Mesorhizobium onobrychidis: one gene and its partner. The protein of the gene in region 1 interacts with the protein of each later gene in a pairwise test. Links are inferred from orthologs where the notes say so. Each region holds a gene or a part of one and is shown on either strand. Other genes may lie near its edges.

The links.
Region 2: the proteins of dhaK (region 1) and parE interact in binary tests that used the Escherichia coli proteins (3 or more experiments, as listed by UniProt). The link is inferred for Mesorhizobium onobrychidis from one-to-one orthologs.

Annotation. Positions count from the first base shown.
Region 1 is NZ_CP062229.1:178,588-193,837, reverse strand. What follows is about bases 4,592-7,429. They hold dhaK (dihydroxyacetone kinase subunit DhaK), read right to left. Parts: upstream 6,585-7,429; coding sequence 5,598-6,584; downstream 4,592-5,597. Other genes in these bases: ptsP (phosphoenolpyruvate--protein phosphotransferase), read right to left, coding at 7,055-7,429; IHQ72_RS00875 (hypothetical protein), read right to left, coding at 6,621-7,046; IHQ72_RS00885 (DUF2259 domain-containing protein), read left to right, coding at 4,592-5,202. In the rest of the region: IHQ72_RS00900 (polysaccharide biosynthesis tyrosine autokinase), read left to right, coding at 1-757; IHQ72_RS00895 (acyltransferase family protein), read right to left, coding at 1,135-2,217; IHQ72_RS00890 (propionyl-CoA synthetase), read right to left, coding at 2,351-4,258; more of IHQ72_RS00885, read left to right, coding at 4,423-4,591; more of ptsP, read right to left, coding at 7,430-8,656; IHQ72_RS00865 (HPr family phosphocarrier protein), read right to left, coding at 8,640-8,942; dihydroxyacetone kinase phosphoryl donor subunit DhaM, read right to left, coding at 8,964-9,353; dihydroxyacetone kinase subunit DhaL, read right to left, coding at 9,350-9,952; IHQ72_RS00850 (ABC transporter ATP-binding protein), read right to left, coding at 9,982-11,001; IHQ72_RS00845 (ABC transporter ATP-binding protein), read right to left, coding at 10,994-12,106; IHQ72_RS00840 (hypothetical protein), read right to left, coding at 12,110-12,316; IHQ72_RS00835 (carbohydrate ABC transporter permease), read right to left, coding at 12,313-13,263; IHQ72_RS00830 (carbohydrate ABC transporter permease), read right to left, coding at 13,260-14,207; IHQ72_RS00825 (ABC transporter substrate-binding protein), read right to left, coding at 14,336-15,250. UniProt on the Escherichia coli protein: Dihydroxyacetone binding subunit of the dihydroxyacetone kinase, which is responsible for the phosphoenolpyruvate (PEP)-dependent phosphorylation of dihydroxyacetone via a phosphoryl group transfer from DhaL-ATP.
Region 2 is NZ_CP062229.1:3,982,423-3,997,721, reverse strand. What follows is about bases 6,507-9,393. They hold parE (DNA topoisomerase IV subunit B), read left to right. Parts: upstream 6,507-6,867; coding sequence 6,868-8,919; downstream 8,920-9,393. Other genes in these bases: IHQ72_RS19840 (DUF2336 domain-containing protein), read right to left, coding at 9,082-9,393; IHQ72_RS19850 (GGDEF domain-containing protein), read right to left, coding at 6,507-6,600. Outside these bases: IHQ72_RS19870 (hypothetical protein), read right to left, coding at 1-724; glycine cleavage system aminomethyltransferase GcvT, read left to right, coding at 1,125-2,225; glycine cleavage system protein GcvH, read left to right, coding at 2,234-2,602; gcvP (aminomethyl-transferring glycine dehydrogenase), read left to right, coding at 2,620-5,430; more of IHQ72_RS19850, read right to left, coding at 5,434-6,506; more of IHQ72_RS19840, read right to left, coding at 9,394-10,203; IHQ72_RS19835 (MaoC family dehydratase), read left to right, coding at 10,456-10,908; IHQ72_RS19830 (HpcH/HpaI aldolase/citrate lyase family protein), read left to right, coding at 10,912-11,793; IHQ72_RS19825 (MFS transporter), read right to left, coding at 11,855-13,315; IHQ72_RS19820 (TetR/AcrR family transcriptional regulator), read left to right, coding at 13,448-14,080; IHQ72_RS19815 (flavin reductase family protein), read right to left, coding at 14,113-14,727; IHQ72_RS19810 (nitroreductase family protein), read right to left, coding at 14,728-15,299. UniProt on the Escherichia coli protein: Topoisomerase IV is essential for chromosome segregation; it is the principal protein responsible for decatenating newly replicated chromosomes. It relaxes supercoiled DNA.

The DNA of each region.
Region 1 (15,250 bases):
GTCGGCCGCTGAAAGGCGCGCGCGCATGCGGGTGAGCATCGACGCTCCAGCATCGATGTTTTCCGAAACGCTCCGCAGCGCCAAGATTGCCTTCGACGTCGTGATGGAAGGGCAAGGCAGCCGGGTCATTGGCGTAGTCTCGGTCCTTCCCGGCGAGGGCAAGTCGACCGTGGCGGCGAATCTGGCCGGACTGCTTGCCGCCAACGGGTCGAAAACCCTGCTGGTGGACGGCGACCTGCGCAACCCCGGCCTCAGCCGCAGCCTTGGCATGGAGGCCGAGCAAGGCCTTATGGAAGCGGTGGTGAGTGGGCAGACCTGGCAGTCCGTTGGCAAGATCGACCGGCAGACGAAGCTGGCGATCGTCCCGGCCGTCCCGCGCGGTCATTTCTCGCACACTAGCGAGCTTCTGTCGTCGGCCGGAATGCGGCGTTTCATCGACAACGCCAAGGAAACCTTCGAATACATCATCGTCGACCTGCCGCCGCTCGGACCGGTGGTGGATGCCAAGGCCTTTGCCCCGCTTGCCGACGGCTTCGTGCTCGTGACCGAGTGGGGGCGCACGCCGCGTGCGATGGTGCAATCCATACTGAGCTCGGAATCCTATATCGCCAACAAGATCGTCGGCGTCGTCTTGAACAAAGTCGATTTGAAGAAGCTGGCGAAGTATGGATCGATCGGCGGCTCGGAAAAATTCTTCGACAGATATTCGAGCTACTATCTGGAAAAATCGGAAGCGCGGACGAAGGCAAACACCTGAGGCGGTATACCAGAACGAATGTTGAGCACAGCGTCGTCCTGCGCGGCGAGACCGATGCCGAGCCTGATGCTGGCGCACGAATGCCCTCGAACAGACCATGATCAGCAGCTTTGCGCATGAAGCTGACATGGTCGGCGGGAATGTCGCTTCTGGTGCTGGTCGATCTCCTCGCTTGACCCGAGAGGTCGCCGAACCGCGCCGGGTCGACACGGTTGGAAAGAGGGCTCACCACTGCAGAAGGTGATCCACGATAGAAAATAATTCTCGCTTGGGAAGTCGCGTCGTCATGCCGCGCCAAAAAGCGTGGGCACCATTGTTCGCGCCGCACATTCACAGCAGGACTTGCAGCCAGGAACCGGCGTGACACGCCGGCGCGGTTACGCCGCCTTGAGACGATAGCGGAAGACGGTGTGGTCGAGCAGAAGCCGGATTCGCGGTTCGGCCTCGATCGCAATCAGCCAACTCGCGGCGATCATGGTCGCCCCGACGATGACCACCGAAAGCAGGTATGGCACTCCCGCGCGCATCAAGGCCCCGAGAATAGCCGCGCCGACGACATTATGGATCAGATAGAGAGGGTAGGTCATCAGCCCGATCCGACGCCAGCCGCGCCAGGACAGGTCGAGCCGTAATGACCACGCCATCAGCGCCATGGCAGCGAGAAACAGGACGATCGGCGGCGCGTAGGGCATCGCGGCTTCGACCTTGATGCTGCGGACGTCGACAGCACTGATGATCTGCAGCGCGCCGCCGGCCAGGAACAAGGCGCAGAAGGCAAGGCGGGCGGGCGTCACTGCCTTGAAACGCATCAGCCAGAGCAGCACACCTGTCGCGAAAAAACATCCGTGATGCACCAGGAGCAGGTCGAGCCAGCGCGCCTCGGCAAGGTCCGACCAGTCGAATGGATAGTACAGGCACCAGAAAAGCGTGCTGATCGCGCCGAGCGCAACTGCCACCGCTTCCATCAGATCGAAGCGGCCGAGCCGCAGCAGGATCCAGACGACGGCATAAAAGGCGATCTCGATGCCGAGCGTCCAGTAGACGCTGTCGAGCCAGGGGTTGAACGGAACGAACAAGGCGGTGCGCAAGAGCCTGGTGACAGCGTCCGTCGGCCAACTGAGATCGACGAAAAGCAGCACCATCGCGGTGACTGGCGCGCAGATCCAGACGGCCGGCGCCAATCGTTTCACCCTTGCCTCGAAAAACCGCAGCGGTGTCGAATGCTCGGCGCTGAAGGCGATGACGAAGCCGCTGATGACGAAGAATATCTGGACGCCGACCCATCCGAATTGGACCAGCCCGCCTATTTCCGGATGCGGCGGGATGCCGCCCGTCGCGCGCGCCGAAACGCCCTCGGGGAACGCCCACACCCAGAAGCCGTAGTGGTAGAACATCACGAGGACGGCGGCGAGAAAACGCAGGATGTCGATGCCGCCGAATGTGGTTTTTTGCTGAGCCATGCCGTGCCTTCGGAATGGCCCCCCACGCAAAGTTTAAGGGCTATTGCTGCATTGCACAACAGACGATTGCAGTGCAGGATGAATTCGTGAATTCGTCCGACGCCGCGATCCGCCTGCCGCGCTCCGAAAGCAACTAAAGCCCGATGCCGCGCCCTTTGAGCGCCGCAGTGATCTCGTCGAGAATGGCCGGGTCGTCGATGGTCGCCGGCATCGTCCATCCTTCCTTGTCGGCAATCTTCTGCATGGTGCCGCGCAGGATCTTGCCGGAGCGCGTCTTTGGCAGGCGCTTGATCGTCACCACCGTCTTGAAGGCGGCGACCGGGCCGATCCGCTCGCGCACCAGGGTGACGACCTCGGCCTCGATGGCGCCGCTGTCACGCGCGACACCCGCATTCAGCACCACGAAGCCGAGCGGAACCTGGCCCTTCATCGCATCGGCGATGCCGATGACGGCGCATTCGGCAACGTCGGGATGCGCGGCCAGCACCTCCTCCATGGCGCCGGTCGACAGCCGGTGGCCGGCGACATTGATGATGTCGTCGGTCCGGGCCATGACGAACAAATAACCGTCCTCGTCCATCATGCCGGCATCCGCCGTTTTGTAGAAGCCGGGGAATTCATCGAGATAGGCTTGGCGAAACCGGTCATCGGCGTTCCACAGCGTCGGCAGGCAGCCGGCCGGCAGCGGCAGCTTGACTACGACATTGCCCAACGTGCCGCGCGGGATTTCGTGCCCGGCATCGTCGAGCACGCGAATGTCGTAGCCGGGCATCGGCACCCCGGGCGAGCCATATTTCACCGGCAGCAGGCCCAATCCGGCTGGGTTGATCGTCATCGGCGAGCCGGTCTCGGTCTGCCACCAATGGTCGATCACCGGCACGTTCAGTTTCTGCTCCGCCCATTTGATGGTTTCCGGATCGGCGCGCTCGCCGGCGAGGAACAGCGTGCGGAATTTCGACAGGTCGTATTTCGGGACGAATTCGCCCTTTGGGTCCTGTCCCTTGATGGCGCGGAAGGCGGTGGGCGCGGTGAACAGCGCGACGACTCCATGCTCGGCGATCACCCGCCAGTAGGTGCCGGCGTCGGGCGTGCCGACCGGCTTGCCCTCGAACAGGACGGTCGTGCAGCCATGCAGCAGCGGGCCGTAGACGATGTAGGAATGGCCGACCACCCAGCCGACGTCGGAAGCCGCCCAGAACACCTCGCCCGGCTTGACGCCGAACTCGTTCTCCATCGACCATTTCAGTGCAACCATGTGGCCGCCATTGTCGCGCACGATGCCCTTGGGCTGGCCGGTCGTTCCGGACGTGTAGATGATGTAGAGCGGATCGGTGGCGAGCACCGGAACGCAGTCGACATTGGCGCCCGCGGCCCGCTCGCGGGCGACGGCGTCGGCATAGTCGATGTCATGGTTTTCCCTGAGCTCGCAGCGCAGCTGGTCGCGCTGCAGGATGAGGCAGGCCTCGGGCTTGTGCCGCGACATCTCGATCGCCGTGTCGAGCAGCGGCTTGTAGGCAACGACGCGCCCGGGCTCCAGGCCGCAAGAGGCGGAAATGATCAGCTTCGGCCTGGCGTCGTCGATGCGCGTGGCGAGCTCGTGCGAGGCAAAGCCGCCGAAAACGACCGAATGCACGGCGCCGATCCGGGCGCAGGCAAGCATGGCGAAGGCCGCTTCCGGCACCATCGGCATGTAGATGATGACTCGATCGCCTTTTTGGACGCCGCGGTTCTTCAGCACCGACGTCAGCGCGATCACCTCGCGTTTCAGTTCGGCATAGGTGAATTTCCTGATCGTGCCTGAAATCGCGCTGTCATGGATCAGCGCGGTCTGATCGGCGCGGCCACCCGCTACATGGCGGTCGACGGCGTTGAAGCAGGTGTTGCAGGAGGCGCCGCCAAACCAGTGCCCATAGACGCCGGCATTCGGATCGAAGACCGTGTCGAACGGTGAGAACCAGTCGATGGCTTTGGCCGCATCCGCCCAGAATTTTTCCGGGTCGCGTTTCCAGCCGTCATAGACCTCGTGGTAGCGTGACGCCATCCAGCTTACTCCCCAGGAATGTTTGCTGCCTTTGAAATAGCGTATGCTGTTTTTGCAAGCATGTGCAATTTCGTCGTTTGGCGTTCTCGCCCTGGTCGCAAATAGCCGGCACGATGGTCTCGGGTCATAATTGCAATCTGGGTCATAATTGGGGGCAAGTCGCAATGAAGTTGCGGTGCAAGGTTGGATCTGCCGTTTTGGCGGCGATGCTGTTGGTGGTCGCTTCCGCCGCTCAGGCCGGCGATGCGGCGGCACGGCGCATTATCGGCTTTTCGCCGGACGGTAGCTACTTCGCCTTCGAACAATACGGTACGCTCGACGCCGGCGCTTCGGATTCGGGCTGGTCGGAGATCGACATCATCGACACGCGCACCGATGGATTCGTCGGTGGTAAGCCGATCCGCATCGTCGACGAAACCGAGGAGGCGACGCTCACTCTCGATCAGGCGAGGGCACAGGCTGCCGCGCAGGCGGCACCGATCCTCGCCCGATATGCCATCGCGCCGCGCGGCGAGCGGACGGCTGTGGACAGGTTCACCTTTCCCGACGACATGGTCGGCTACCAAGATATTGCTCGCCTCGAGCAGGTTTCGCAGAAATGGCTTTCACCGAGCTATGACGTGCTTGGCATCTCTAGCATCCAGCTCGACCAGTTCCTGGCCGACAGCACGACGGATTGCTCGTCAAGCTTCGACGAGACGCAGCAAGGCGCCACAGTAGGCAAGGGGCTCGGTTTCCGCCTGACGCTGCAGGGACTGGATGGCAAGGCGTTCAAACTGCTGCATCAGGACAAGGCTGTGCCCGGCTCGAGGAATTGTCCGACTTCCTACAGCCTGTCGGAATCCTATGCATTCACCCCGGACGGCAAACCGGCTGTGCTTGCCGTGCTCGTGCAACGCTTCAGTCAGGGATTTGAAGGACGGGACGCCGCTTTATCGCCGTGACCGGCCAGGTGCGTTGAAAAGCGCCTGCTTGCGCTCAAATGCGGATCTAAAGCGGCAGCGCCGCGAGCATGATGCCGACACCGCCGGCGATCAGCAAAGCGGCGGCCAGCACCTTTCTGTGACGTTCGAAACCGGTCGGCGCCCGATCCCAATTGTAACGCATGTTCTGCCTCCAAAAACCTGCCGGATTTTCTTACCTTACCAAAGGTAAAGGAAAAGCAACATTGTGCCTAACTCCACCACACTGGCCTGACAATGCTCGGCCTAGCGCATGACAGTATTGTCACCGACTGTCTTTGGGATTCCTTGCAAAGGCCCGCTTCGCAGACCGAAGCGGGCTTTGCTTCTTGACCGCCGCTTTGTGTGGTAAGCCGCAGCGCGGCATTGGCCGTGTGCTACATCCCCCAGCGCAGCGCAGCCGTATGTACCGGCGCGTCCCACAATGCGGTCGTCTCGTCGTCGAGCATGGTCAGCGTGATCGAACAGCCGGCCATGTCGAGCGATGTCACATAGGACCCGACCAGTGAGCGAGTGACCGTCACGCCGTTTTTCTCGAAGATTTTCCGGGCACTGTTGTACATCAGGTAGAGCTCCATCAGCGGCGTGCCGCCAAAGCCGTTGACGAAAAGCAGCGCCGGGCCTTTTGCCCTGTCACCGAGATCGCCTGATATCGCCGCGCAGATCTCCTCGGCGATGGCGTCGGCGCTCTTCAACGCGTCGCGGCGGCGGCCGGGTTCGCCATGGATGCCGACGCCGAATTCCATCTCGCCGTCGCCGATATCGAAGGTCGGCTTGCCGGCGGCCGGTACGGTGCAACTGGTCAGCGCAACCCCCATAGAGCGCGTTGCGCCATTGACGCGCTCGCCGAGCGCCTTCAACGGCTTCAGTGCCATGCCTTGCTCGGCTGCGGCACCGACGATCTTCTCGACCACCAGCGTGCCGGCAACGCCGCGCCGGCCAGTGGTGTAGGAGGAGTTCTCGACCGCGACGTCGTCATTGGTCACCACTTGCATCACGCCCTCCGACATTTCGGCGGCCATCTCGAAATTCATTACATCGCCCTCGTAGTTCTTGACGATGAACAGGCAGCCGGCGCCGGTGTTGACTGCTTCCGCGGCTGCCAGCATCTGGTCCGGCGTCGGCGAGGTGAACACCTGGCCGGGGCAGGCGGCATCCAGCATGCCGTGCCCGACCAGCCCGCCATGCAGCGGTTCGTGGCCCGAGCCGCCGCCGGAGATCAGCGCCACCTTGCCGGGCTTGAGTGTCCTGCGGCGCACGAATTTATGCTCGTCGCCAAGCGCCAGTATGTCGGCATGGGCGGCAACGAAGCCATCGAGGCTTTCGGTCAGCACCGTGTCCACAGAATTTAGAAACTTCTTCATGGCCGTCTCCTCCCGAAATAGCTGAACTTGGCGCGACTATGTCCCGCCCTTGCCGGCGATGCTGGTGATCTTCTGGATGAAATCGTTGACCGCCCGATCGAGCGCCGCATTCTGCTTGTCGTCGCCGAAATCGGGAACGATCAGCGAGACATGCCGCGTCTTGCGCATGCCTGATGCCACCGACATTTTCCCGGGATGCGCCTGATGGTAGGCGGCTAGAAAATGGTCGCGTTCGGCCGGGCTGAAATGGCAGACGGAGAAAATAGCCGGCAAATGTTTTGACGGGATCGGGATCGAGTAGGCCGGGCTGGAAATCTGGGTGACGAAACTGCGATGCTTGCCCAACGCGTCGGCGAGGCGCTGGCGCATCCCGGACGGGCGCTGGTCGAGGACCTGCGACAAGATCGTCTTATAGGCGCGGATCGCCTCTTCGGAGCCGGCTTCAGGTGTCTTGTCGGCCATGCCGGTGCCTAGATCGAAACGTCCGCAATGGCCGCCTTGGCCATTGCGAGCTGGGCGGGAACCACGGAAAGGTCGCGCAGGCCGGCCTCAATCAGCGCCGGGATTGCCGCCGGATCGCCGCCGGCGTCGCCGCATAGGCTGACCGGAATCCTTTGCACGCGGCCGAACGCCGCAACCGAGGCGATCAGCCGAAGCACGGCCGGATGCCTGATCGAATTGAGATGCGCAACCAACGCGTTGTCGCGCGCGGCCGCCATCACATACTGCGTAAGGTCGTTCGAGCCGATCGAGAAGAAGGCGACCTCGGTAAAAGCCTCAGGAGCGATCGCCACCGACGGCACCTCGACCATGATGCCAAGCGGCGGCATTTTTTGCGCGACGCCGCGCGCGGTAAGCGCGGCCTGCTCTTCCGCGAAGAGCGCGGCGGCACGTTCATACTCGTCCCTAACGGCGACCATCGGGAACATCACCTTCAGATTGCCATGCGCGGCGGCGCGCAGCAGCGCCCTGATCTGCAGCCGAAAAACCTCCGGTCTTGCCAGCGACAGCCTGATGCCGCGCAGGCCAAGGAACGGATTAGTTTCCGCCACGGTGAAGCCTGGCACCGGCTTGTCGCCGCCGGCGTCGACGGTGCGAATGGTCACCGGTCTGCCTTCAGCCCATTCGAGCACCTTGCGGTAGGCGCGATACTGCGTTTCCTCGTCCGGCAGCGTTTTGCCGAACAGGAACTCGGTTCGCATCAGCCCGACGCCGTCGCAGGTCGAGACATCGATGTTGTCGACATCGGACGGATCGGCGATGCTGACCTGCACCCGCACCGCCGTGCCGGCTTTCGTCACCGCCGGCCGGGCCAAAAAAGTTTCCGCCCTGTCGCGACGCGCCGCGAAAGACGACGATGATCGCCGGAACGCCTCGACCTCTGCCCTTGATGGCGCCAAAATGATGCCGCCATGCTCGGCATCAAGCAGGGCGACGCCGGCAAGATGAGCCGGCGAAGCACCGAGCCCGACTGCCCCAAGCCCCACGACCATCGGCACGCCGCGCGAGCGCGCCAGCATGGCGACATGGCTGGCGGCACTGCCCGCTTTCAGTGCGATGCCGCCGCCGGAACTCCAGTCGGTTTCGAGAAAGCGCGTCGGCGCGATGTCCTCGCCGTAGAAGATAGCGCCTGCCGGCGCCGCAGGGTCGCTGTCCTCGGTCAGCGCGCGCAGCACCTGGTCTCTGATGTCGCGCATGTCGGCGGCGCGCGCCCGGAAATAATCCTGGTCTGACGTTTCGTAGCCTACAATTTCGGCGTCGAGCGCTTGCCGCCAGGCCGCATCGGCCGGCTGGCCGGCGGCAATCGCGGCAAAGGCCGGGCCGGTCAGCGCATCGTCATCCAGCATGGCGAGCTGGAATTCGAGAATGTCGGCGGCGTCGCCCCTGGTCGCTTCGATCAGCGTCGCAAGCCGGCCTGTCGCTGCCTTGATTGCCGTTTCGAGCGCGAGCCTCTCGTCCGCGGCGGTCGCCTTACGGCCATAGCGCGCGACAACCGGATCGAGGTTGAACAGCGGCCCTTCGGCATAGCCGGCCGAAGCCGAAATCCCCTGCAGCCTAAGCGGTTCGGGCATGGTCTACGCCCTCGTCGAAATCGCGCCGCACCAGCTCGACCAGCGCGCCGACCGCCTCGCCGGCGCCGTCACCCCTCGCTCGGATATGCAGCACCGTGCCTTTCGGCGCCTTGGCCGCCATCACCTTGACGATGCTCTTGGCGTCGAGCCACGGCCCGTTCGCGGCGAGCGCCACTTCGACCTCAGCCGAAAATCTCTTGGCGAGCTTGGTGAACTTCACCGAAGGGCGCGCATGCAGGCCGACCTCATGGGTGATCAGAACGGTGGCTTCGGCGGATGCGGACATTGAGTCAAAATTCCTGTTCATTCACGATGGCGACAATTCGTGTGCTGTCGCCGCCACTTCCCTGAGCGAAGCGCCGCCGGACGCCTCCGTCGCCGCCATCACCGCGCCCTCGACGATCGGCGCATTGCAGACGATGATCTTGTGCGCGCGCGGCTCGCCGATCATCTCGACCGCCATCTCGCTGTTGGTCTCGGCGCCGCCAAGATCGACAAGTATGGCGACACCCGCCTCCGACCAGGCCTTGTCAATCGCGCCCATGATCGCCTCGACATTGGTTCCCAGCCCGCCATGACCGTTTCCGCCGCACCATGCAAGCGGCACTTCGTCGCCGACCATCTGGCGCACCATGTCGGCCGTGCCCTCGGCGACCAGCGGTGAATGCGATACGATAACGATGCCGACATTGCTCATGCGTGCCCCTCGATGGTCTCAGTGACAGCCCGCACCAGAAGCGCGACCGAGCGCCCGCCGGCATCCATATGGCCGATCGAGCGGTCGCCAAGGAACGAAGCGCGTCCACGCAATGCCTTCATCGGCACGGTGGCATCGGCTGCACGGTCCACGACGTCGGCGATTTCCGCTGCCGTCTTTCCCTGCAACAGCGCCTCATGCACTGGCTGCAGCACGTCGAGCATGGTCTTTTGCCCGACCTGCGACTTGCCCCTGGCTGCCACCGCCTCGATTGCCTTGCCGAAAGCCAAAGCAAGATTGGCGCGGTCCGGCTCTGCGGAAATCTCCTTGCCGAGCGCCATGAACAGCGTCCCGAACAGCGGTCCCGATGCCCCGCCCACCGTCATCACCAGCTTGGTGCCGATCGCCTTCAGCGCCTCCGGCAATGGCTTTGCAGCAAACCCCTCGGCCTCCGCCCGCACTGCCTCGAAGCCGCGCTTCATGTTCAGTCCATGGTCGCCGTCGCCGATCGCCTGGTCGAGCGCGGTCAGTTCGTCCGCGTGGGCGGCAATCGTGTCGGCGGTGACGGATATCAGTGTCTTCAGATCAACCTTGTCCATCGTCCCAGTCTTGACCATCGTCCCAGCGCTCATCGGTTTGCAATCCTATTGCCGGCCTGGTCGAAGAACAGCGGCGCCCGGTAGCGGATAATCACCCTGTCGCCCTTTTCCAATTGGATGTCGGGGTCGGTCAGCGTCACCAGCTTTCTGCTCCCCACCGTCACATGCAGGTGGTTCTGGTCGCCCAAATGTTCGACCCAGTTAACAACGCCGTCGGCGGGGCCATTCGATGCCTTGCCGATCGACAGATGTTCTGTACGCGCGCCGATCGTTTTGGTTCCCGCCGGCATATCGCCATCCGGCAGCAGGCCGGTCGGCAACAGATTGATCGCCGGCTGGCCGAGCCTTGCGGCGACATGAAGGTTTGCCGGCTCCGAGTAGATGGTGCGTGGCGTGCCGATCTGCACCAGCACGCCGTCGGCGAGAATGCCGATGCGATCGGCCATCGTCATCGCTTCGATCTGGTCGTGCGTGACATAAAGCATGGTGGCGCCGAGCTCGGCCTGGATGCGCTTGAGCTCGAGCCGGAGGTCGGCGCGCAGCTTGGCATCGAGCGACGACAGCGGCTCGTCCATCAGATAGATCGAGGGCTTGCGCACCAGGGCGCGCCCGATGGCGACGCGCTGCATCTCGCCGCCGGAAAGTTTGGTGGAGCGGCTGTTCAGCTTGTGGTGGATACGCACCATCTTGGCCACATCCTCGACGCGGCGGCGCACCGCGTCCTCGCTCAGCCGCCGCGCCGGCGAGCGCAGCGGAAAGGCCAAATTGTCGTAGACCGACAGATGCGGATAGAGCGAATATTGCTGGAAGACGAAGGCGGTGTCGCGCTCGGCCGGCGACAACATTGTCGCATCGCGGCCGCCGATATAGATTGAGCCCGTATCAGGCCGTTCCAGTCCGGCGATAAGTCTGAGCGTCGTCGTCTTGCCGGCCCCGGTCGGGCCGAGCAGCACGACGAATTCGCCGTCGGCGACGTGCAGATCGAGAGTGTCCACGGCGACATGCTCGCCGAAGGCTTTTGTCACGCCTTTGATCTGCACGTCAGCCATGATGCGCTCTTCCCTGCGTGGCGCCGTCATGGATTGCGGTTCGCACCGCGCGTCCGGAGCCCTTCTCGAACAGCGACAGCCGAGCGCTGCTCAGCACCAGGCCGACATGATCGCCCGCATTGAGCCGGATTTCGGCCGGGACCCGAGCCTTGATGATGCCGCCGGAGGTCTCCACCGCGACGATCTGCGTGGTGCCGAGATATTCGGTGCCATAGATGGCGCCGCGCAGTTTTGAAGCGTCGTCGAAGCGGATGTGTTCCGGCCGGATGCCGAGTGCCATGTCGACCGGCGCGATGTCCTCGCGCACCTCCGGCACTGCCACCTTGGCACCTTGCACCACTATCTCCCTGGCACCCTTTGAAAGCCCGCCGCCAAAGCCGAGAAAGTTCATCGGCGGCGAGCCGATGAAATCGGCGACGAACATGGTCGCCGGCCGGTCGTAGATTTCGCGCGGCGTGCCGAACTGTTCGATGACGCCGTGGTTCATAACCGCGATCTTGTCGGCCATCGACATCGCTTCCATCTGGTCATGCGTGACGTAGACCGTGGTGGCGCGGATGCGGTTGTGCAGTTCGCGCAACTCATGGACCATGAGATCGCGGAATTCGGTGTCGAGCGTGCCGAGCGGCTCGTCCATCAGGAAGCATTTTGGCCGCCGCACGATGGCGCGGCCGAGCGCGACGCGCTGGCGATCACCGCCGGCAAGGCCGGAGACCGATTTGTTGAGCAGATGGTCGATGCGCAACAGCTTCGCCGTCTCTTCGACGCGCTGGCGGATTTCGATGCCTCGCATGCCTTGCGCCAGCAAAGGGAAACCGATGTTCTTACGCACATTCATGTGCGGATAGAGCGCGAACAACTGGAAGACGAAGGCGATGTCGCGCTCGCGGGCACGCCGCATGGTGACGTCCTCGCCACCGAGCAGGATCTTGCCGCCGGTCGGCAGTTCGAGCCCGGCAATCATGCGCAACGTCGTCGTCTTGCCGCAACCCGACGGCCCCAGCATGACGAAGAACTCGCCATCCCCGACGACGAAGCTGGAATCCTGCACGGCGACGAAATCGCCGAATGCCTTTCTCAGATGCTCGACCCTGATCTCCGCCATCGTCTACTCCGGAAACTTCGAGACGATGATGAACATCGCCGTGCCGGCCAGCATGGTGATGAAGGAATAGGTGTAGAGCGACAGCGCGAAGGGCTGGAACAGCATCAGGAAGCCAATGGCAATGATCGCGGTAGCGATATTCTCCATCAGTCCGCGCCTGGCCCATGCCGGCCAGCGCGACTTGCGTTTTGCGGGTTGGGTCAGGCTCATTTGCGCACCGCGCCGAAGGTGATGCCGCGCAGCAACTGCTTGCGAAGCAGGATGGTGAACACCAGGATCGGCACCAGGAAGATCGTCGTGCCCGCGGCGACCGCCGGCCAGTCCTGGCCACCTTCGCCGATGATGGTGGGGATGAAGGGCGGTGCGGTCTGCGCCGTGCCCGAGGTCAGCAGTGCTGCGAACGCATACTCGTTCCAGGCGAAGATCAGGCAGAAGATGGCTGTCGCGGCAATGCCGGTGGTCGCCTGGGGCAGAACGGTGCGCCAGAAGGCCTGCAGCCGCGTATAGCCGTCGATCATCGCCGCTTCCTCGTACTCGCGCGGGATCTCGTCGATGAAGCCCTTCAGCAGCCACACCGCGAGCGACACATTGACCGCCGTGTAGAGCAGGATCATGCCGAGCGCGGTGTCCGACAGGCCAAGCTCGCGGTACATCAGGTAGATGGGAATAGCGACCGCGATCGGCGGCATCATCCGTGTCGACAGGATGAAGAACAGGAGATCGTCGGCCAGCGGCACCTTGAAGCGCGAGAAGCCATAGGCCGACAACGTGCCCAGGAACACCGCGCAGAAGGTCGAGCCGAAGGCGATGATCAGCGAATTGATGAAGCGCGGCATGAAGTTGGACGGGCCGGCGATCACCATGTTGCGCTTGCGCACTGTCTCGTCGCAGACGCCCGTCGCCGGTCCCAGCGAGTTGATGTATTCCGGTGTCTGCCGTGTGCGGGTCGAGAACAAATTGCAGTAGCCCTCGAGGCTCGGCTGGAACAGGATCTTTGGCGGATAGGCGATCGAATCCGGCGGTGTCTTGAAGCTGGTGGCGAAGATCCACAGCAGCGGCACTATCGAGATCAGCGCGTAAAGCACGATGATCGTGCCGGCGACACGCTTCGACGTGGGCGAGGGTGCGACAACCGAATGGGCTGACGTCAGGCTCATCTCTGCTTCACCTTGTTGAGCGCCTTGACGTAGATGTTGGCCAGCCCAAATACCGCAACGAACAGGATGATGGCGAAGGCTGAGGAATAGCCCGTCCGCCAGCTTTCGAAGGCCTGCCGCTTCAGCGTGATCGAGGCCACTTCTGTGGTCGAGCCGGGTCCGCCGCCGGTGAGCAGGTTGACCATGTCGAACATCTTGAAGTTCTCGATACCGCGAAACAGCACCGCCAGCATGATGAAGGGCAGCGCCATCGGCAGCGTGATCGACCAGAACTGCCGCCAGTTGGACGCACGGTCGACCTCGGCTGCCTCGTAGATGTATTCGGGGATCGAGCGCAGGCCGGCGAGACAGATCAGCATCACGTAAGGCGTCCACATCCAGGTGTCGACGATGACGATCGACCACGGCGCCAGCGACACGTTGGAGAGCATGCCGATCTGCGTTGCCGGAATGCCGGTGACGAACGAGATGGCATAGGCGAACAGGCCGATCTGCGGCTCGTAGAGGAAGCGCCAGAAATTGCCGACAACTGCCGGCGACAGCATCATCGGCACGAGAATGATAGTCGTCCAGAAGGCGTGGCCGCGAAACTTACGGTCGATCAGCCAGGCCAGCGTGAAACCGATCAGCGTCTGCAGCAGGATGGTCCAGAACACGAAATGCGCCGTCGTCTGCATGGCGATCCAGATGTCCTGGTCGCCGAGGATGCGTTTGTAATTGGCAAGGCCGACGTTCCTGACGACCTCATTGGGGCGATTGGCGCGGTAGTTGGTGAAGGAAAGATAGATCGCCCAGAACAGCGGGAAGATGTTGATGGCGAGCAGCAAAAGGATCGTCGGCGAGATGAACAGCCAGGCGAGGCCCTTGTCGCTGATGCCTCGGACCTTGCGGGCCAACGGCTCAGGCGTAGCCCGGGCAACGCTGTCCGCAGTCCGATTGAGCATGGTCAGTCCCGCTTCGGTCACTTTAAGTCGTCTCGACAATGGAATTTATCTGAACTGTGTCCCGTGCCAAGGGCGGCACGGGACACGCGGGTCGTGGCTCGGGAGGAGCCGGTTAGATACTGCCCCAACTACATCTTGCCATCGTCCTGGAAGACCTCGGTCCAGTCCTTGACCAGGCCGTCGAGCGCATCCTTGGCCGAACCCTGGCCGGCGACGACATAGTCATGGAAGCGCTTCTGCGACGCCTGCAGCAGCGGCGCATAGCTGGGCTCAGCCCAGAAATCCTTCACGATGGCCATGGAGTCGAGGAAGGTCTGCGCGTAAGGCTGGCTGGCCGCAAAGCCCGGGTCTTTGACGACTGCGTTGAGGCAGGAAAAGCCGCCGAGCGACCACCATTTGGCCTGCACGTCCTTGTTGGCGAACCACTTGATGTATTTGAGCGCGGCCTCCTGCTTGTCCGAGTAAGAGACCACCGAGATGCCCTGGCCGCCGAGCTGGGCGAATTGATCGCCGTCGGGGCCCTTGGGATTGGCGAAATAACCAATCTTGTCGCCGCCGACATTCTCGTCCTTCTGCAGGCCTGGCCAGGTAAAGGCGAAGTTCATGTGCATCGCCACCTGGCCGGATTTGAAAGCATCGACGCCTTCGCCCATGTAGCTGTTCGAGGCCCCGGGGGGCGTGCAGCAATCATAGAGCGCCTTGTAGAACTCCAGACCCTTCACCGATTTCTCGGAATTGACGAAGCCGTCCATCTCGTAGGGCTTGTCGGGGTTCTCATATTTGAAGCCGAAGCTGTAGAGCACGTCCATGGCGCCCATGGTGATGCCTTCGGAGCCGCGCTCGGTATAGATCGACGCGCCATAGACGGTCTTGCCATCGATCTCGCGCTTCTGGAAGAACTCGGCGATCTGCTTCAGCTGGTCGAAGGTCGTCGGCGCGGCGAGATCCCAGCCGTACTTTTCCTTGAATTCCTTCTGCAGTTCCGGCTTGGAGAACCAGTCCTTGCGATAGGTCCAGCCGACGACATCGCCCATGGCCGGCAG
Region 2 (15,299 bases), 3.8 Mb from region 1 along the record:
CCGATACCATGCGGCCGAAGAAGCCGCCGATCTCCGGATCGGCCTGATCCAGGAAAGAACCCCGGCGCAGCGCCACGGCAGGCATCGGCGCTTCATAGCCGGCCGAGCACATGACGAAATTGGCGATCGCCTTGACGAGCAGATCATTCCACGACGGATCGTTGTTGGCTGCCGCGGTCCGCTCGTTGATCTTGAACAGCATCTCGGCCTCGGCGCGGGTGATAGCAATGTTGCCGTCGCCGCCATGGGCGTAGAGAATGCGGCGCAGAAGCTCGACCTCGGCTTTGGCGATCAGGCCGGGAACCAGCTTGCTGCCGTGCATCAGCGGCCCCTTGCCGTCGATGACGGCATGGGCGACCTGCTCCAGCGCATAGGCGCAAAGCCCGTCCGGCGAGGATTTCGCCTTTTCCAGCACATGCACCAGCAATTCGAGTTCGGTCCGGCTGTCGACCATGCCGTCGCGCGAAATCGCTCGGACCAGCCAGTCGGCATTGTCCTGCGAGATATAGCCCGCCGGCTTTTCCTGATGAACGATGAAGTCGGTGACGGCTTCGATGAAAAAGTCCGGCCATTCCGCGCATTTGTGCTTGGCCGTTGCGTCGAGCGCAAACAGCGCCTCGGCCTCGCCGCGCGTCACCACACCATCGCAGAACACTTCGCGACGCAGCATGACGACATCCTCGGCCGTGATGCGGTCCTTCGAGGTCATGATCAATCCGCCCATTTTCGTTCCCCGTCCAAACGTCGTTTGGACCCGATATATCGGCAGTGTCTTGAGAAACCGGCAAACCGCGTGGTTAGCGAAGACTTGTCGGTAAGGTGTCGCTGGCAGGTGACAAGGTGTCGCCCACAGGCTATGGATGAAGAGTCGAGGGCTCAAATTGAGTCCTACCTGTTTGCGGGAGAGAGCAGCGAGAGCTGCCGCCGAAGGGGAAATCGCCCGAAATCTCTCAGGCAAAAGAACCGTAGACGGGAAAGACACTCTGGAAAGTCGGGGCTTGCCCCCGCGCCGAAGGTGTAAGCGCTGCCGACAGAGTTACGGGGCGCGAGTCTCTCAGGCTTCAGACAGAGGGGCACGGACTGGTCGCCATTCGCGGCCGATTGCGTGCGACTCTGGAGATGACATGACGGGCGACGACACCAAACACCTTCCCCTCGAAGACCTGCACGTGGCCGCCGGTGCGCGCTTTGGCGCCTTCGCCGGCTGGTCGATGCCGCTGACCTATCCGGCCGGCGTGATGAAGGAGCACCTTCATACCCGCGAACATGCAGGGCTGTTCGACATCTCGCACATGAAGCTGTTCGAGATCAGTGGCTCGGGCAGCGTCGCGCTTCTGAACCGAGCCTGCCCGTTAGACGCCGGCGCGCTTGAGATTTCCCAGTCCAAATACACGTTCTTTCTCAATGAAGCCGCCGGCATTATCGACGATCTGATCGTCACCAGGCTTGGCCAGCAACGCTTCATGGTCGTCGCCAATGCCGGCAATGCCGAAGCCGACGAAAAGCAGTTGCGCGCCCTTGCCATGGATTTTGAGGCAAAGGTCGACGCACTCGACCGCGTCTTCCTGGCGATCCAGGGCCCGGAAGCCTGGGCCGCCTTGTCCCGCGCCGGCATTGAAACCGGATCGCTGCTGTTCATGCACGGCTTTGAGCCCCGCGAAAACTGGTTCATGAGCCGGTCGGGCTATACCGGTGAAGACGGATTCGAGATCGGCCTGCCGGAAACGGACGCGCGAAATCTCGTCGCCAAACTGGTCGAGGACGAGCGCGTGATGTGGGTTGGGTTGGCCGCCCGCGACAGCCTGCGGCTCGAAGCAGGGCTGTGCCTGCACGGGCTGGACATCACGCCTGAGATCGACCCGGCCAGCGCCGGGCTGATGTGGGCGATCCCAAAGGAGGTTCGCGCCTCGGGCGCTTTCATGGGCGCCGACGCATTGCGTTCAATCCTGGAGCGCGGCCCGGCGCAGAAACGCGTCGGCCTGAAGCCGGAAGGCCGCCAGCCGGTGCGCGCGGGTGCAGCCCTTTTCGACGCCGACGGCAATCCCGCCGGCCACGTCACCTCCGGCGGCTTCGGCCCCTCGGCCGCCCATCCGGTCGCCATGGGTTATGTCCAGACGTCGCTGGCCAAACCTGGCGCAAAACTCTTCGCCGACGTTCGCGGGACCAAAATCCCGGTCGATATCAATCCCCTGCCCTTCACGCCGCATCGCTACCGCAAAGGATGAACCTTCTCATGGCAAAAACCTATTTCACCGAAGATCACGAATGGCTCCGCGTCGAAGGCGGTGTCGCCACCGTCGGCATCACCGACTACGCACAGGAGCAGCTCGGCGATCTCGTCTTCGTCGAATTGCCGGAGCTTGGGAAAAAGCTGGTCAAGGGCGATACGGCCGTGGTGGTCGAATCCGTCAAGGCGGCATCGGACGTCTATGCACCGGTCGACGGCGAGGTCACCGAGGCCAACACCTCGCTCTCGTCGGACCCGTCTTTGGTCAATTCGGCAGCGACCAGCGACGGCTGGCTGTGGAAGATGAGGCTGGCCGATGAAAGCCAACTCGAAGGTCTCCTGGATGAGGCCGCCTACAAAGCCCATATTGGTTGATAGAAGGACCAGGAAAGATGACTGCAGCACCCTACTCCTTCTCGGCCCGCCATATCGGCCCCGGCCTCAATGACGTCAGAGCCATGCTGGCGACGATCGGCGTTCCCTCGGTCGAGACGCTGATCAGCCAGGCTGTGCCGAAATCGATCCGACTCGACCGGCCACTGGCCTTGCCGGCCCCGGCGAGCGAAGCGGAGGCGCTGGCCGAGCTTTCAGCGACAATGGCGAAAAATACAGTTCTGAAAAGCTTCATCGGCGCCGGCTACCACGGCGTCCAGGTGCCGCCGGTCATCCAGCGCAACCTGTTCGAGAATCCGGCCTGGTATACGGCTTACACGCCCTACCAGGCCGAGATCAGCCAGGGCCGGCTCGAAATGCTGTTCAATTTCCAGACGCTGGTCACTGAGCTGACCGGCCTGCCGGTTGCGTCGGCCTCGCTTCTCGATGAAGCGACGGCGGTGGCCGAGGCGGTCGGTATTGCGTTACGCCATCATCGCGACAAGCGGACGAAGGTAGCGCTGGCCGGCACGCCGCATCCGCAGACGCTCGACGTCGTGCGCACCCGCGCCGAACCGCTCGGCATCGAGGTCGACGGCGACACCATCGACGACAACACTGCAGCACTGCTGGTCTCCTGGCCCGACACGTTTGGCGTCTATGGCGACCACAAGGCGGCAATCGACAAAGCCCGCGCCACCGGCGCGCTGGTCGTCTTCATTGCCGATCCGCTCGGGCTGACGCTGACCGACGCGCCGGCAAGGCTTGGCGCCGACATCGCCGTCGGCCCGATGCAGCGCTTCGGTGTGCCGATGGGCTTTGGCGGGCCGCATGCCGCCTATTGCGCCGTTTCCGACAGGCTGACGCGGCTGATGCCCGGCCGCCTTGTCGGCCAGTCGACCGACAGCAAGGGCCGCGCCGGCTATCGTCTTGCGCTGCAGACGCGCGAACAGCATATCCGCCGCGACAAGGCGACCTCCAACATCTGCACCGCGCAGGCGCTGCTCGCAAACATGGCGACGGCCTATGCGATCTGGCACGGCCCTGTCGGGCTGCAGGCGATTGCCGGCCGAATCCATTCATTGGCCAACCGGCTGGCAACCGGTCTCACCGCGTCAGGAATTTCGGTGCTTGGCGCAAGCCGCTTCGACACGGTGACGGTGGAAGTGAAAGGCAGAGCCGGCGCAATCGCCGCCGCTGCTGAAAAGACCGGCCGATTGCTGCGCGTCATCGACGCCGACCACATCGGCATCAGCTTCGACGAGACCTCGACCGATGCCGATCTGGACGCCATCTCAGCACTGTTCGGCGCCGAGGCAGGCGCTGCTGGCACCAGCACCACTCCGGGCAAGCCACGCGGTAAGGCGTTTCTCAGCCAGCCGGTCTTCCACGAAAACCACTCGGAAACGGAGATGATGCGCTTCTTGCGCCGGCTGGCCGACAAGGACCTGGCGCTCGACCGCGCCATGATCCCGCTCGGCTCCTGCACGATGAAGCTCAACGCCGCCGCCGAGATGATGCCGGTGAGCTGGCCAAGCGTCGCCAATCTGCATCCATTCGCGCCGGCCGAGCATTCGGCGGGCTATCGCGCGATGGTCGGCGAACTGGAAGGCTGGCTGTCGGAGATCACTGGCTTCGATGCGGTAAGCCTGCAGCCCAATGCCGGCAGCCAGGGCGAGTATGCCGGGCTGCTCGCCATTCGCGGCTATCACCGCTCGCGCGGCGAAGGCCACCGCACCGTCTGCCTGATCCCGTCATCCGCGCATGGCACCAATCCGGCGAGTGCGGCGATGGCCGGCATGAGCGTCGTCGTCGTGCGCTGCACCGAGGATGGTAATATCGATATGGACGATATGAGTGCCAAAGCCAATGAGCATTCCAAGAATCTCGCCGCGCTTATGTTCACCTATCCCTCGACGCATGGCGTATACGAGGAAGGCGCGCGCCATCTCTGCGCCCTCATTCACGAGCATGGCGCCCAGGTCTATTTCGACGGCGCCAACCTCAACGCCTTGGTCGGCCTCGCTCGCCCCGGCGACATCGGCGCCGATGTCTGCCACATGAACCTGCACAAGACCTTTTGCATCCCGCATGGCGGCGGCGGTCCCGGCGTCGGCCCGATCGGCGTCAAGGCGCATCTGAGACCGTATCTGCCCGGCCACGTCACCGAAGGCTCGGGTCATGCCGTGTCGGCCGCACCATTCGGCAGCGCTTCGATCCTGCCGATCACCTGGATGTATATCCGCATGATGGGCGCTTCCGGCCTCAAGCAGGCCACCGAGACGGCGATCGTTTCCGCCAACTACGTGGCGACGCGGCTCGCGCCGCACTTCCCGCTCCTCTACAAGGGCAGGCACGATCGCATCGCCCATGAGTGCATCCTCGACACCCGCGTGCTCAAGGAGAGCTCCGGCATCAGCGTCGACGATATCGCCAAGCGGCTGATCGATTATGGTTTCCATGCGCCGACCATGTCGTTTCCGGTGGCCGGCACGCTAATGGTCGAGCCGACCGAGTCCGAGCCCAAGAGCGAACTCGATCGCTTCTGCGAGGCGATGATCGCGATATCAGGCGAGGCAGCCAAGGTGGCGAAAGGCGAATGGCCCCTGGCCGACAACCCGCTGGTCAATGCGCCGCATACCGCGGCCGAGGCGCTGGCCGGCCAGTGGATCCATCCCTATTCGCGCCTGGAGGCGGCCTACCCGGCCGGTGATGCCGACACATCAGCCAAATACTGGCCGCCGGTGTCGCGCATCGACAATGTCGCCGGCGACCGCAACCTCGTCTGCTCCTGCCCGCCGCTGTCGGAATATCTGGGGGCGGCGGAATAGCAATCAGGCAGAACGCAAGGCCGGCGCGTCGGCCTTGCTCGTCTTCTGGGCGACGACGCGATTTCGCCCGGCGCGCTTTGCCGCATAGAGTGCGGCGTCGGCTTCGGCCAGCACACGGTCGAGACTGGTCCCATCCGTCCCGCCAAAGCCGATGCCGCCACTGACTGTGCTGCGCAACGGACCAAGCTGGGTGGCCACGACTTCCGTGCCGAAGGCGACGCTGATCTTGCTCGCAATGTCGTAAGCCTTCTCTTCAGTCATCCGCGACATGACGAGGACGAATTCCTCACCGCCCAGCCGGAAGGCGTCGACTCCGGTCCTGGCATATTTCCTGATGACAGCGGCGAAGCGGCGCAGAACCTGATCACCGACCGGATGACCGAATACGTCATTCGTTTTTTTGAAATGATCGAGGTCAAACATGGCGACGGACATGAACGGGCCGAAAACCCGCTCACCGTAGAACGCCGTCAACGCCCGCCGGTTCATCAGCCCGGTCAATGGGTCGGTCATGGTCTCGGCCTTCAATTCGATCTGCGCCTGCAAATGGTGCAGGGAGAGCGTCAGTGCCCCGAGCCCAGTCATGCAGGCGACCGCCACGACGGAATTCAACCGTTCGGCCCAGTTGTCGGGTGCAACGCCGAGCACCCAATGGCCCTCGACCAGCAGGACCGCGCCGCAAAGCACGAAGGACAGCGCACAGACGCCGCTCAGGAACGATACGACCAGCAATATCCGGCGATCGTGACCACCTTTGATCCAGAACATCACCCCGATAAGCGAGAGCAGCGCCGTTACCGTCGCGTAGGTGACGATGAAGCCGACGCCATCAAGGCCCAGCGACGTCGCGCCTGCGCAAACCGCCATCGCAGCCACGGTCGGCAAGATGGCGCGCCTGTAGTCGCGCACGCCGAGATACTGCATGGCCGACAGGCAGAGGGTCAGGAAGCCCAGGCTGAGAAGCGCAAGCACAATCTGGCAAAGCCACGGGCTGGGATGCCTGGCATAATGCCAGAACAAGACCACATGCGCGACGAGCACGAGAATGCCGCAGGCCACCGTCAGCACAAAGCGTGCCTGTGGCGCGGTGAACCAGATCGCAAACATGGTGAGGCTGAGGCACGTGCCCGACAGCGCCGCCGCGAGCAGGAGCGAACTGTAATCCAACATGCGCTAGCAGCAGCCTTTTCACGGGTTCTGCCGCATTCTAGGCCAGCGGCAGTGGACGGATACCGTTTTTCGGCCAACCTTCGGACGTAACCTTCGGACAAGGTTTACAAAGCGTCGATGCCCTCGACCCATTTCCGCCGCTTGGTTGTCGGATGGTTTTGCGGTAAGAGGCTCTATCCTCGAACGTAACAGGAACCTCCGTCGCCTGCCCGCAAAAAGCGTGGCAGTATCGGGTGGTGATTCGCAGCATCGGAATCCAGGACCAGCATGGACGACAGTAACGATCTTTTCGGCACTTTGGACAAGCAGCCGCAACCGGTTCGCGCAACCGCGCGCCCGGCCGACCCGCTGGTGCAGGCGGCGAAGCGCCCGGCATCCCGCGACGGCAGCGAGAGCTACAGTGCCGCCGACATCGAGGTTCTGGAAGGGCTGGAGCCGGTGCGGCGGCGACCCGGCATGTATATCGGCGGCACCGACGACAAGGCGATGCACCATTTGTTCGCCGAGGTCATCGACAACGCGATGGACGAGGCGGTCGCCGGCCACGCAACCTTCATCGATGTCGAGCTTTCCGCCGACGGATATCTGGCGGTCACCGATAATGGCCGCGGCATTCCGGTCGATCCGCATCCGAAATTCAAGAAGCCGGCGCTCGAAGTCATCATGACGACGCTGCATTCCGGCGGCAAGTTCGACAGCAAGGTCTACGAGACCTCGGGCGGCCTGCACGGGGTCGGCGTCTCCGTCGTCAACGCGCTGTCAGACCATCTCGAGGTCGAAGTCGCGCGTGGCCGCCAGCTCTATCGCCAGCGTTTTTCGCGCGGCGTTCCGGTGACCGGTCTGGAGCAACTCGGCGAAGTGCACAACCGGCGCGGCACTAAGATCCGCTTCCATCCCGACGAGCAGATCTTCGGCAAGGGTGCGGCATTCGAGCCGGCGCGGCTCTACCGCATGACGCGCTCGAAGGCCTATCTGTTCGGCGGCGTCGAGATCCGCTGGACCTGCGATCCGTCGCTGATCAAGGAGAAGGACACGACGCCGGCCAAGGCCGAGTTCCATTTTCCCGGTGGCCTCAAGGACTATCTGAAAGCCTCGCTCGGCGACGAATTCCAGGTCACCCGCGAAATCTTTGCCGGCAAAAGCGACAGGCAAGGCGGCCACGGTTCGCTCGAATGGGCGGTGACCTGGTTCGGCGGCGACGGGTTCCTCAATTCCTACTGCAACACCATCCCGACCGGCGAAGGCGGCACGCACGAGGCCGGCTTCCGCAATGTTTTGACACGCGGCTTGCGTGCCTATGCCGATCTGGTCGGCAACAAGCGCGCTTCAATCGTCACGTCGGAAGACGTCATGATCTCGGCGGCAGGCATGCTGTCGGTGTTCATCCGTGAGCCGGAATTCGTCGGCCAGACCAAGGACAGGCTGGCGACGATCGAGGCGATCAGGATCGTCGAGACCGCCATCCGCGACCCCTTCGATCACTGGCTGGCCGACAATCCGCAGGAAGCCTCGAAGCTGCTCGAATGGGTGATCGCACGTGCCGACGAACGGGTGCGCCGCCGCCAGGAAAAGGAAGTGTCGCGCAAGAGCGCGGTGCGCAAGCTGCGCCTGCCCGGCAAGCTCGCCGACTGCACGCAGAATGCCGCGGCCGGCGCAGAACTCTTTATCGTCGAGGGCGATTCGGCCGGCGGCTCGGCGAAACAGGCGCGCGACCGCGCCAGCCAGGCGGTGCTGCCGCTGCGCGGCAAAATCCTCAACGTCGCCAGCGCCGGCAACGATAAACTTGCCGGCAACCAGCAGATTTCCGACCTGATCCAGGCGCTTGGCTGTGGCACACGCTCGAAGTACCGCGATCAGGATTTGCGCTACGACCGGGTCATCATCATGACCGACGCCGACGTCGACGGCGCCCATATCGCTTCGTTGCTGATCACTTTCTTCTATCAGGAGATGCCGAGCCTGGTCCGCGGCGGCCATCTCTACCTGGCGGTGCCGCCGCTCTACTCGATCCGGCAAGGCGGCAAGGTCGCCTATGCCCGCGACGATGCGCACAAGGACGAACTTCTGCGCACCGAGTTCACCGGGCGCGGCAAGGTTGAAATCGGCCGCTTCAAGGGGTTGGGCGAAATGATGGCCGCCCAGCTCAAGGAAACCACCATGGACCCGAGAAAACGCACGCTGCTCAGGGTCGATGTGATCGACGCCGAGGCGGCGACCAAGGATGCGGTCGACGCGCTGATGGGCACCAAGCCGGAAGCCCGCTTCCGCTTCATCCAGGAACGTGCGGAGTTTGCCGAGACGGAAGTGCTGGACATCTGAGCGTCTTCTGCTCGGCGAACCGCAAACGGGCGGCCGTCACTGTTGCTAGGCAGTATGTGGCTGGCATCACCGAGCGAAGCGAGGCGGCCGACATGTCGCAGATCGCAGCCTCTCTGTGGATTATCGCCGCGATCGAGGATTTCCTGGATTTTTCGCGAAGGTCTAAGCCGCAGCGATCGCCAGCGCATGGCCACGCGCGTTTTCGCGCAGCGCATCGAGATGGATCGATTTGACCAATCCGGCGAGACCGCCTTCGGCGGACTGCCCGCCCAATTCCTTCAGCATTAGCCAACTGACTTCCTGGACGCCGGCGAGGCGCTTGCCATTGGCGACCTCGCGCCAGATCTTTAGCGCGCGCAGGATGATCGCGTGCGTGGCCGCGGCAAGGCCGGCGCTGCGGAACAGCGCCTGCAGCGCCACGTCATGCCCGCCGGCCAGCAAGGCCCTCACCCGTTGTTCGGATTGCTGGCTGAGCGCGACCAGCGCCGAGCCGAAGAAGTCGACCTTGCCATGCGCGATGGTGCGAATGATGAAGCTTGCGGTCAGGTCGCCGCGCAGGCGCAGATGCTCGATGAGCGCCGCATGTTCCTCCTGGCGCGTGCCTTCGATCAGCGTCATGGAAGCTTTGACGCAGGCGTCGCGCATGACGCGCTCGGTTCTGGCACGGCCCATCAGCGCCACCACCAGCGGCGAGCCTTTAAGCGTTTCACCAAGTTTTATCAGCAGCATATGCCGGCAGTCGGCAGGCAGGCGCGCATCGGAAATCAACGCTTCGCGCACCGAAGGCAGATGGCCATGGCGTTCGGCGATACGGCGGAAGCTGAGCGAAGCGATGTCGGCGCCGCTGTTGGCGAGAAGCGTGGCGCAGGCTTCCGGCTCGCCGATTTCGGCGATCGCCGCTGCGACCGTCAGGGAGACACGCGCACGATCGGCGATCAGTTTCTGCGTCGCCTTTTGGCCACCGGCAACGCGGTCGATCAGATCGGCATCGGTGAGCATCGGCGAACGTGCCAGCACCAGGCTTGCAACTTCCGGTTGATCGGACGCCAGCGCGCTGATGATCTGCAGCGGCGCGTGATGGCTCATCGACAGCGCTTCTGCAATCGCCAGCCGCACTTTCGACGAGGCATCGTCGAGCAGCAGCGTCAGCGCGGCCTCCGCCGCGCAGCGGTCCTCGAAAGGCAGATCGGCATTGATGTAGGCGCGAGCCAGAGCGCCTGCCGCAGCGGCGCGCTCCGAAACCCTCGCCGTGTAGATCCATTTTAGGAAATGCGAAACAACCATGCCGTCCGCTGCGCCCCTAACCCGAGTCCGTTCCCGCCCCGGTGAAGACCGTAGGCAGAAATGGTTTACGAACGGTTCACCATGTTTGTTAACTGGCTTGCGAGCGCGGCATGCAGCGCCTATCAACCCTTAGGGCGACGTGCGTCCATTCGGACGCACAAAGTACGCTCTAACACTTTGAATCTTCGCATCGTGCTTTCCGAAAAATCGATTCCGATTTTCGGGCCGATGCGGCCGCGGAGGACATCGACCATGGCCGGGCTTTATCTGGAAGAGTTCGTCGTCGGCCATATCTTCCGGCACACGCTGCGGAAAACCGTCACTGAAAGCGACAACATGCTGTTTTCGGTAATGACGCTGAACCCGCAGCCGCTGCACATCGACTTCGACTTCGCCGCCAAAAGCGAATGGGGCAAGCCGCTGGTCAATTCGCTGTTCACGCTGGGCCTGATGATCGGCATTTCGGTGAACGACATCACCGTCGGCACCACCATCGCCAATCTCGGCATGAAGGAGACGGTGTTTCCACATCCGGTCTTCCACGGCGACACGATCCGCGTCGAGACGACGGTGGTGTCGGTGCGCGACTCCAGGTCGAAGCCGGACCGCGGTATCGTCGAATTCGAGCACCGCGCCTACAATCAGAATGACGTGCTCGTTGCCAAATGCACGAGGCAGGCGATGATGATGAAGAAGGCGGCCTGACCGATGCGCTCGCTGCTGTTCGTTCCCGGCGATTCCGAAAAGAAGCTGGAAAAGGCGTTTGGCGCGGGCGCCGACGTGGCCATCGTCGATCTTGAGGATTCGGTAGCGCCACAAAACAAGGCCTTGGCACGCGACATCGCCTCACGCTTCATCACCGAACACAGGCATCAAACCAGATCCGCAATCTATGTCCGCATCAACGATCTCTCGACCGGCCTGACCGATGACGATCTGGCGGCACTCGTGCCAGTGAAACCCGACGGCATCATGCTGCCGAAGTCGAACAGCGGCCAGGATGTCCAGCATCTCTCGGCAAAGCTTAGGGTGCACGAGGCCGAAAACGGCCTGCCGGATGGTGCGATAAAAATCCTGCCGATCATCACCGAAACCGCTGCCGGCGTGCTGGCGGCCGCGACCTACGCCAACGCAAGTGCGCGGCTTGTCGGCGTGACCTGGGGTGCGGAAGATCTATCGGCAGCAATCGGTGCGCGCACGGCGCGCGACGAGAATGGCCGCTACGCCGATGTGTTCCGCTTCGCCCGCACCATGACCATCCTTGCGGCGGCTGCCGCGGAAGTCGCGGCGATCGACACGGTTTTTCCGCACTTTCGCAACATGGCCGGCTTCGAGGCGGAATGCGCCGAGGCAGAGCGCGACGGCTTCACCGGCAAGATGGCGATCCATCCGGTGCAAGTGCCGGTCATCAACGCCGCCTTCACGCCGTCGGCTGAGGCGGTGAAACACTCCCTGGTCATCGTCGAGGCATTCGAGGCGGCTGGAAATCCCGGTGTCGTCGGCATCGATGGCAAGATGTACGACCGGCCGCATCTGCGGCTGGCAGAGCGACTTCTGGCGCGAGCCAGAGCGGCAGGGATTCCGGCCTAGAGCGGGCTTTCTGCGGGATATGCTAACTTTGGGGTGTCCTATAACTCGCCGGCAGCAGAGGTCATTCGGGTAACTTTCTCGGCAGCCAGAGCCACGCGATGATGCCAGTTGCAAGCGTCAGCAGACCGCCGGCGCCGACCGCGACATGTAACCCGGTGAGGAAGGCTTCGTTGGCCCGCACGATAATTTCAGGGTCCGACTGATCGAGTGTTTCGTTGAGCGTGCCGGCCACGCCGGGACCCAACAGCCGGAAGCTCAGCGCGGCCAACGATCCGAGCAGGGAAATTCCCAGCGCGTTGCCCAGTTCGTTGCTGGTCTCGGCGATCGAACTCGCCGCACCGGCTCGTTCGACAGGAACGGCCGACACTGCTATCTCGGCCACCAGGCTAAAGGATAACCCAAATCCGACGCCAGCGATCATGGCCGAGGCGATGAAGGCCGCGATTCCGACCTCGGTGGTCGTGAACAGCAGCAGGAGGACGCCGACGCTGATGAGCAGATGTGTGGCAACAAGGGCAGTTTTGCGGCCTATCCGCTCCACGATGCGAGCGGTGCCCACGCAAGTCGCCGTTAGCACGATCGCGCCTGGCAACGTCAGCAGCGCAGCATTGAAAACATCAAAGCCCAGCACCGATTGCAGATAGATGCCCGACAGATATCCGGTAGCCGACCAGACAACCAGCGTAAGAAGGCCGGTTAAGATGGCGATTGAGAAAATGGGGTCCCGGAATAGGTCCAGGTCGAGCAGCGGGTAGTCAACCCTGCTCTGTCTGCGCACGAACAGCCCAAGGGCAAGGATGCCGACGATCCCGATGGTCAACAGTGTCGGCGTGAAGCCATGGGCCGCCGCGCTCTTGAGCGAATATGTGAACAACAGGATACCTGCGAAGGACAACATGAGGCTCACGAGATCGATTCGCCCGTAGGTAGTCGAACGCACCTCCTGCAGCAGTACCGGTGCAGAGATCAGGAAGCCGATCACGACGGGGACATTGATCAGAAACACGGCGCCCCATTCGAATTGCCGCAATAGCAGCCCGCCGATGACGGGCCCGATGGCGAAACCAGCCGCAAAAGTCGCCGCGAAAATGCCGATCGCCTGAGCGCGCGTTCGCGGATCGGGGAATAGGGAGCTCACGATCGCCAGCCCGGACGGCAATAGTGTCGCGCCGCCCAGTCCCATAACGGCGCGCGAGGCGATCAGGCTTTCAGGCGTTTGCGAATAGGCTGCGCCGAGCGATCCAGCACCGAAGACCATCGCGCCGATCATGATCAGCTTCAGCCGCCCGTAACGGTCGCCGATATTGCCGAAGGCGATCAGCAGCGACCCAACCACGAAACCGTAGATGTCGAGAATCCAAAGTGCTTGGTCGGCGGTCGGCGTGATGGCCGAGGTCACACGCGGCATGGCGAGATAGAGTATCGAGCCGTCCATAGCTACGAGCAGGACCAGGGGCAAGACGGCCATGAGGCCCAACCATGCCCTGCGGTCGGTCGGGCGTGCAAGTGAAGTATCGGTCATAAGGCACACAAATCCTCTGCGTACGGCATGCTAAGGCGTGCCGCTTCGGCCGCCGGGGGGAAGGCCGGCGGATGGTTGCGATCGAAGAGCGAACTCTATATACTTCAGGTAAGTTACTTTTGGTACATAGCCATGTCAAGCACACCGAAAAATAGCGAAGCCACGCAGAGACGCGTTCGTCTCAGTCGCGAGCAGCGACTAAGCCAGCTCCTTGAGGTGGCGAGGTCGCTGGTTCGCGAAGAAGGCACCGACGCGTTGACGCTGCCGCGCCTAGCCGAACGGGCCGGTGTCGCCAAGCCGGTGGTCTATGACCATTTCCGGACGCGCAACGGTTTGCTGACCGCCCTCTATCAGGATTTCGACGCGCGCCAGACGGCGCTGATCGACGCCGCGCTTGAAGGAAGCGCTCCGGGTTTGGAGGAGAAAGCTTCTGTCATCGCATCGTCCTACGTCGAATGCGTGCTGGCCCAGGGCCGTGAGATCCCCGGCGTGCTGGCCGCGCTGGCAGGCTCGCCTGAACTGGAGACCGTCAAGCGCGACTACCAACTGGATTTCATCGAGAGGTGCCGGAAGGCGTTGGCCCCGTTTACAGGGCCAAGGGGGATCATGCAGGCCGGTTTTTGGGCGATGTTAGGCGCAGCCGACACCTTGTCCAATGCTGCCGCGACAGGAGAAATCACCGCTCAACAGGCGCAGGACGAACTTTACGAGACGATCGTTGCAATGATCGAGAGAAGCAATCGTCGACGCATGCCTCACAACTAAGAAGTTAGAGTTCCACCCGATTCCATCGGGGATCAGGTTCTAACCTTCCCCCAGCGAGGCCGGCTCATTGAAAATATCTCGCTGACGCTGGCATAGTCCATATAGCCGAGACGGCCGACATTGCCCGCCTTGACGATATCGAACATGCCGTCTTTCAGAAATGCATCATCGATATGCACGCCGACGACTTCGCCGGCAACGACGACAGCGCCGGTCAGCCTCCCGTCCAGCGCCTTTGGCCGCAAGATTTCCGTCACCCGGCATTCAAGCGCCGCGGGCGCCGCCGCCACGCGGGGTGCCGCAACCAGCCGCGACGGCGCCATGGTGAGATCGGCATAGTCGAATTCGGTCACGCCGCGCGGCGCATCGACCGCCGTGCGGACCATTTTTTCAGCAAGATCGCGGCTGACGAGATTGGCGACGAACTCGCCTGTTTCTTCGGCGAAGGTGGCGCTGTCCTTCTCGCCTTCGGACGAAAACCAGACGATGAAGGGCCGCGTCGAAAACGCATTGAAGAAGGAATAGGGGGCGAGGTTGACCTCGCCGGCCTTGTTCACCGTCGAGATCCAGCCGATCGGCCGCGGCGCCACGATCGCCTTGGACGGGTCATGCGGCAGCCCGTGACCTTTAGACGGCTCGTAGAACATTCAGCCCACCCACGGCCCCGCATAGTCGGCATAGAGCTTCGCCGGATCAGGCCGCGGCCGCTCGGGCGCCGGCCCCTGATAGGAGCCGATATGGACGAATCCGACGACCCGCTCATGCGGCGCCAGCCCCAGCATCGCCCTGCCCTCCGGCACATCGGAATACCAGTTGCTGATCATGTTGGTGCCATAGCCCAGCGCATTGGCTGATATCATCAGGTTCATCGCCGCCATGCCGCCGGACAGGAACATCTCCCATTGTGGGATTTTTGAGTTGTCCTTCGGGCTCGACACCACGCCGATCACCAGCGGCGCGCGCGAAAAGCGCGCCAGTTCCTGGTTGTGGCGGCCTTCTGGCAGCGGCCCTTCGCGCTGTGCGGCAAGGGCTGCCAGCTTCTTGCCGATCTCGACGCGTGCCTCGCCCCGGTAGAGGATGAAGCGCCAGGGCTCGAGCCGGCCGTGGTCCGGCACCCGCGAGGCGGCGGCAATCATCGTCGCGATGTCAGCGTCGCTGGGTGCTGGTTCCTTCAACTCCGGGATCGGCGCGGAATTTCGGGTCAGCAGAAAATCGATGA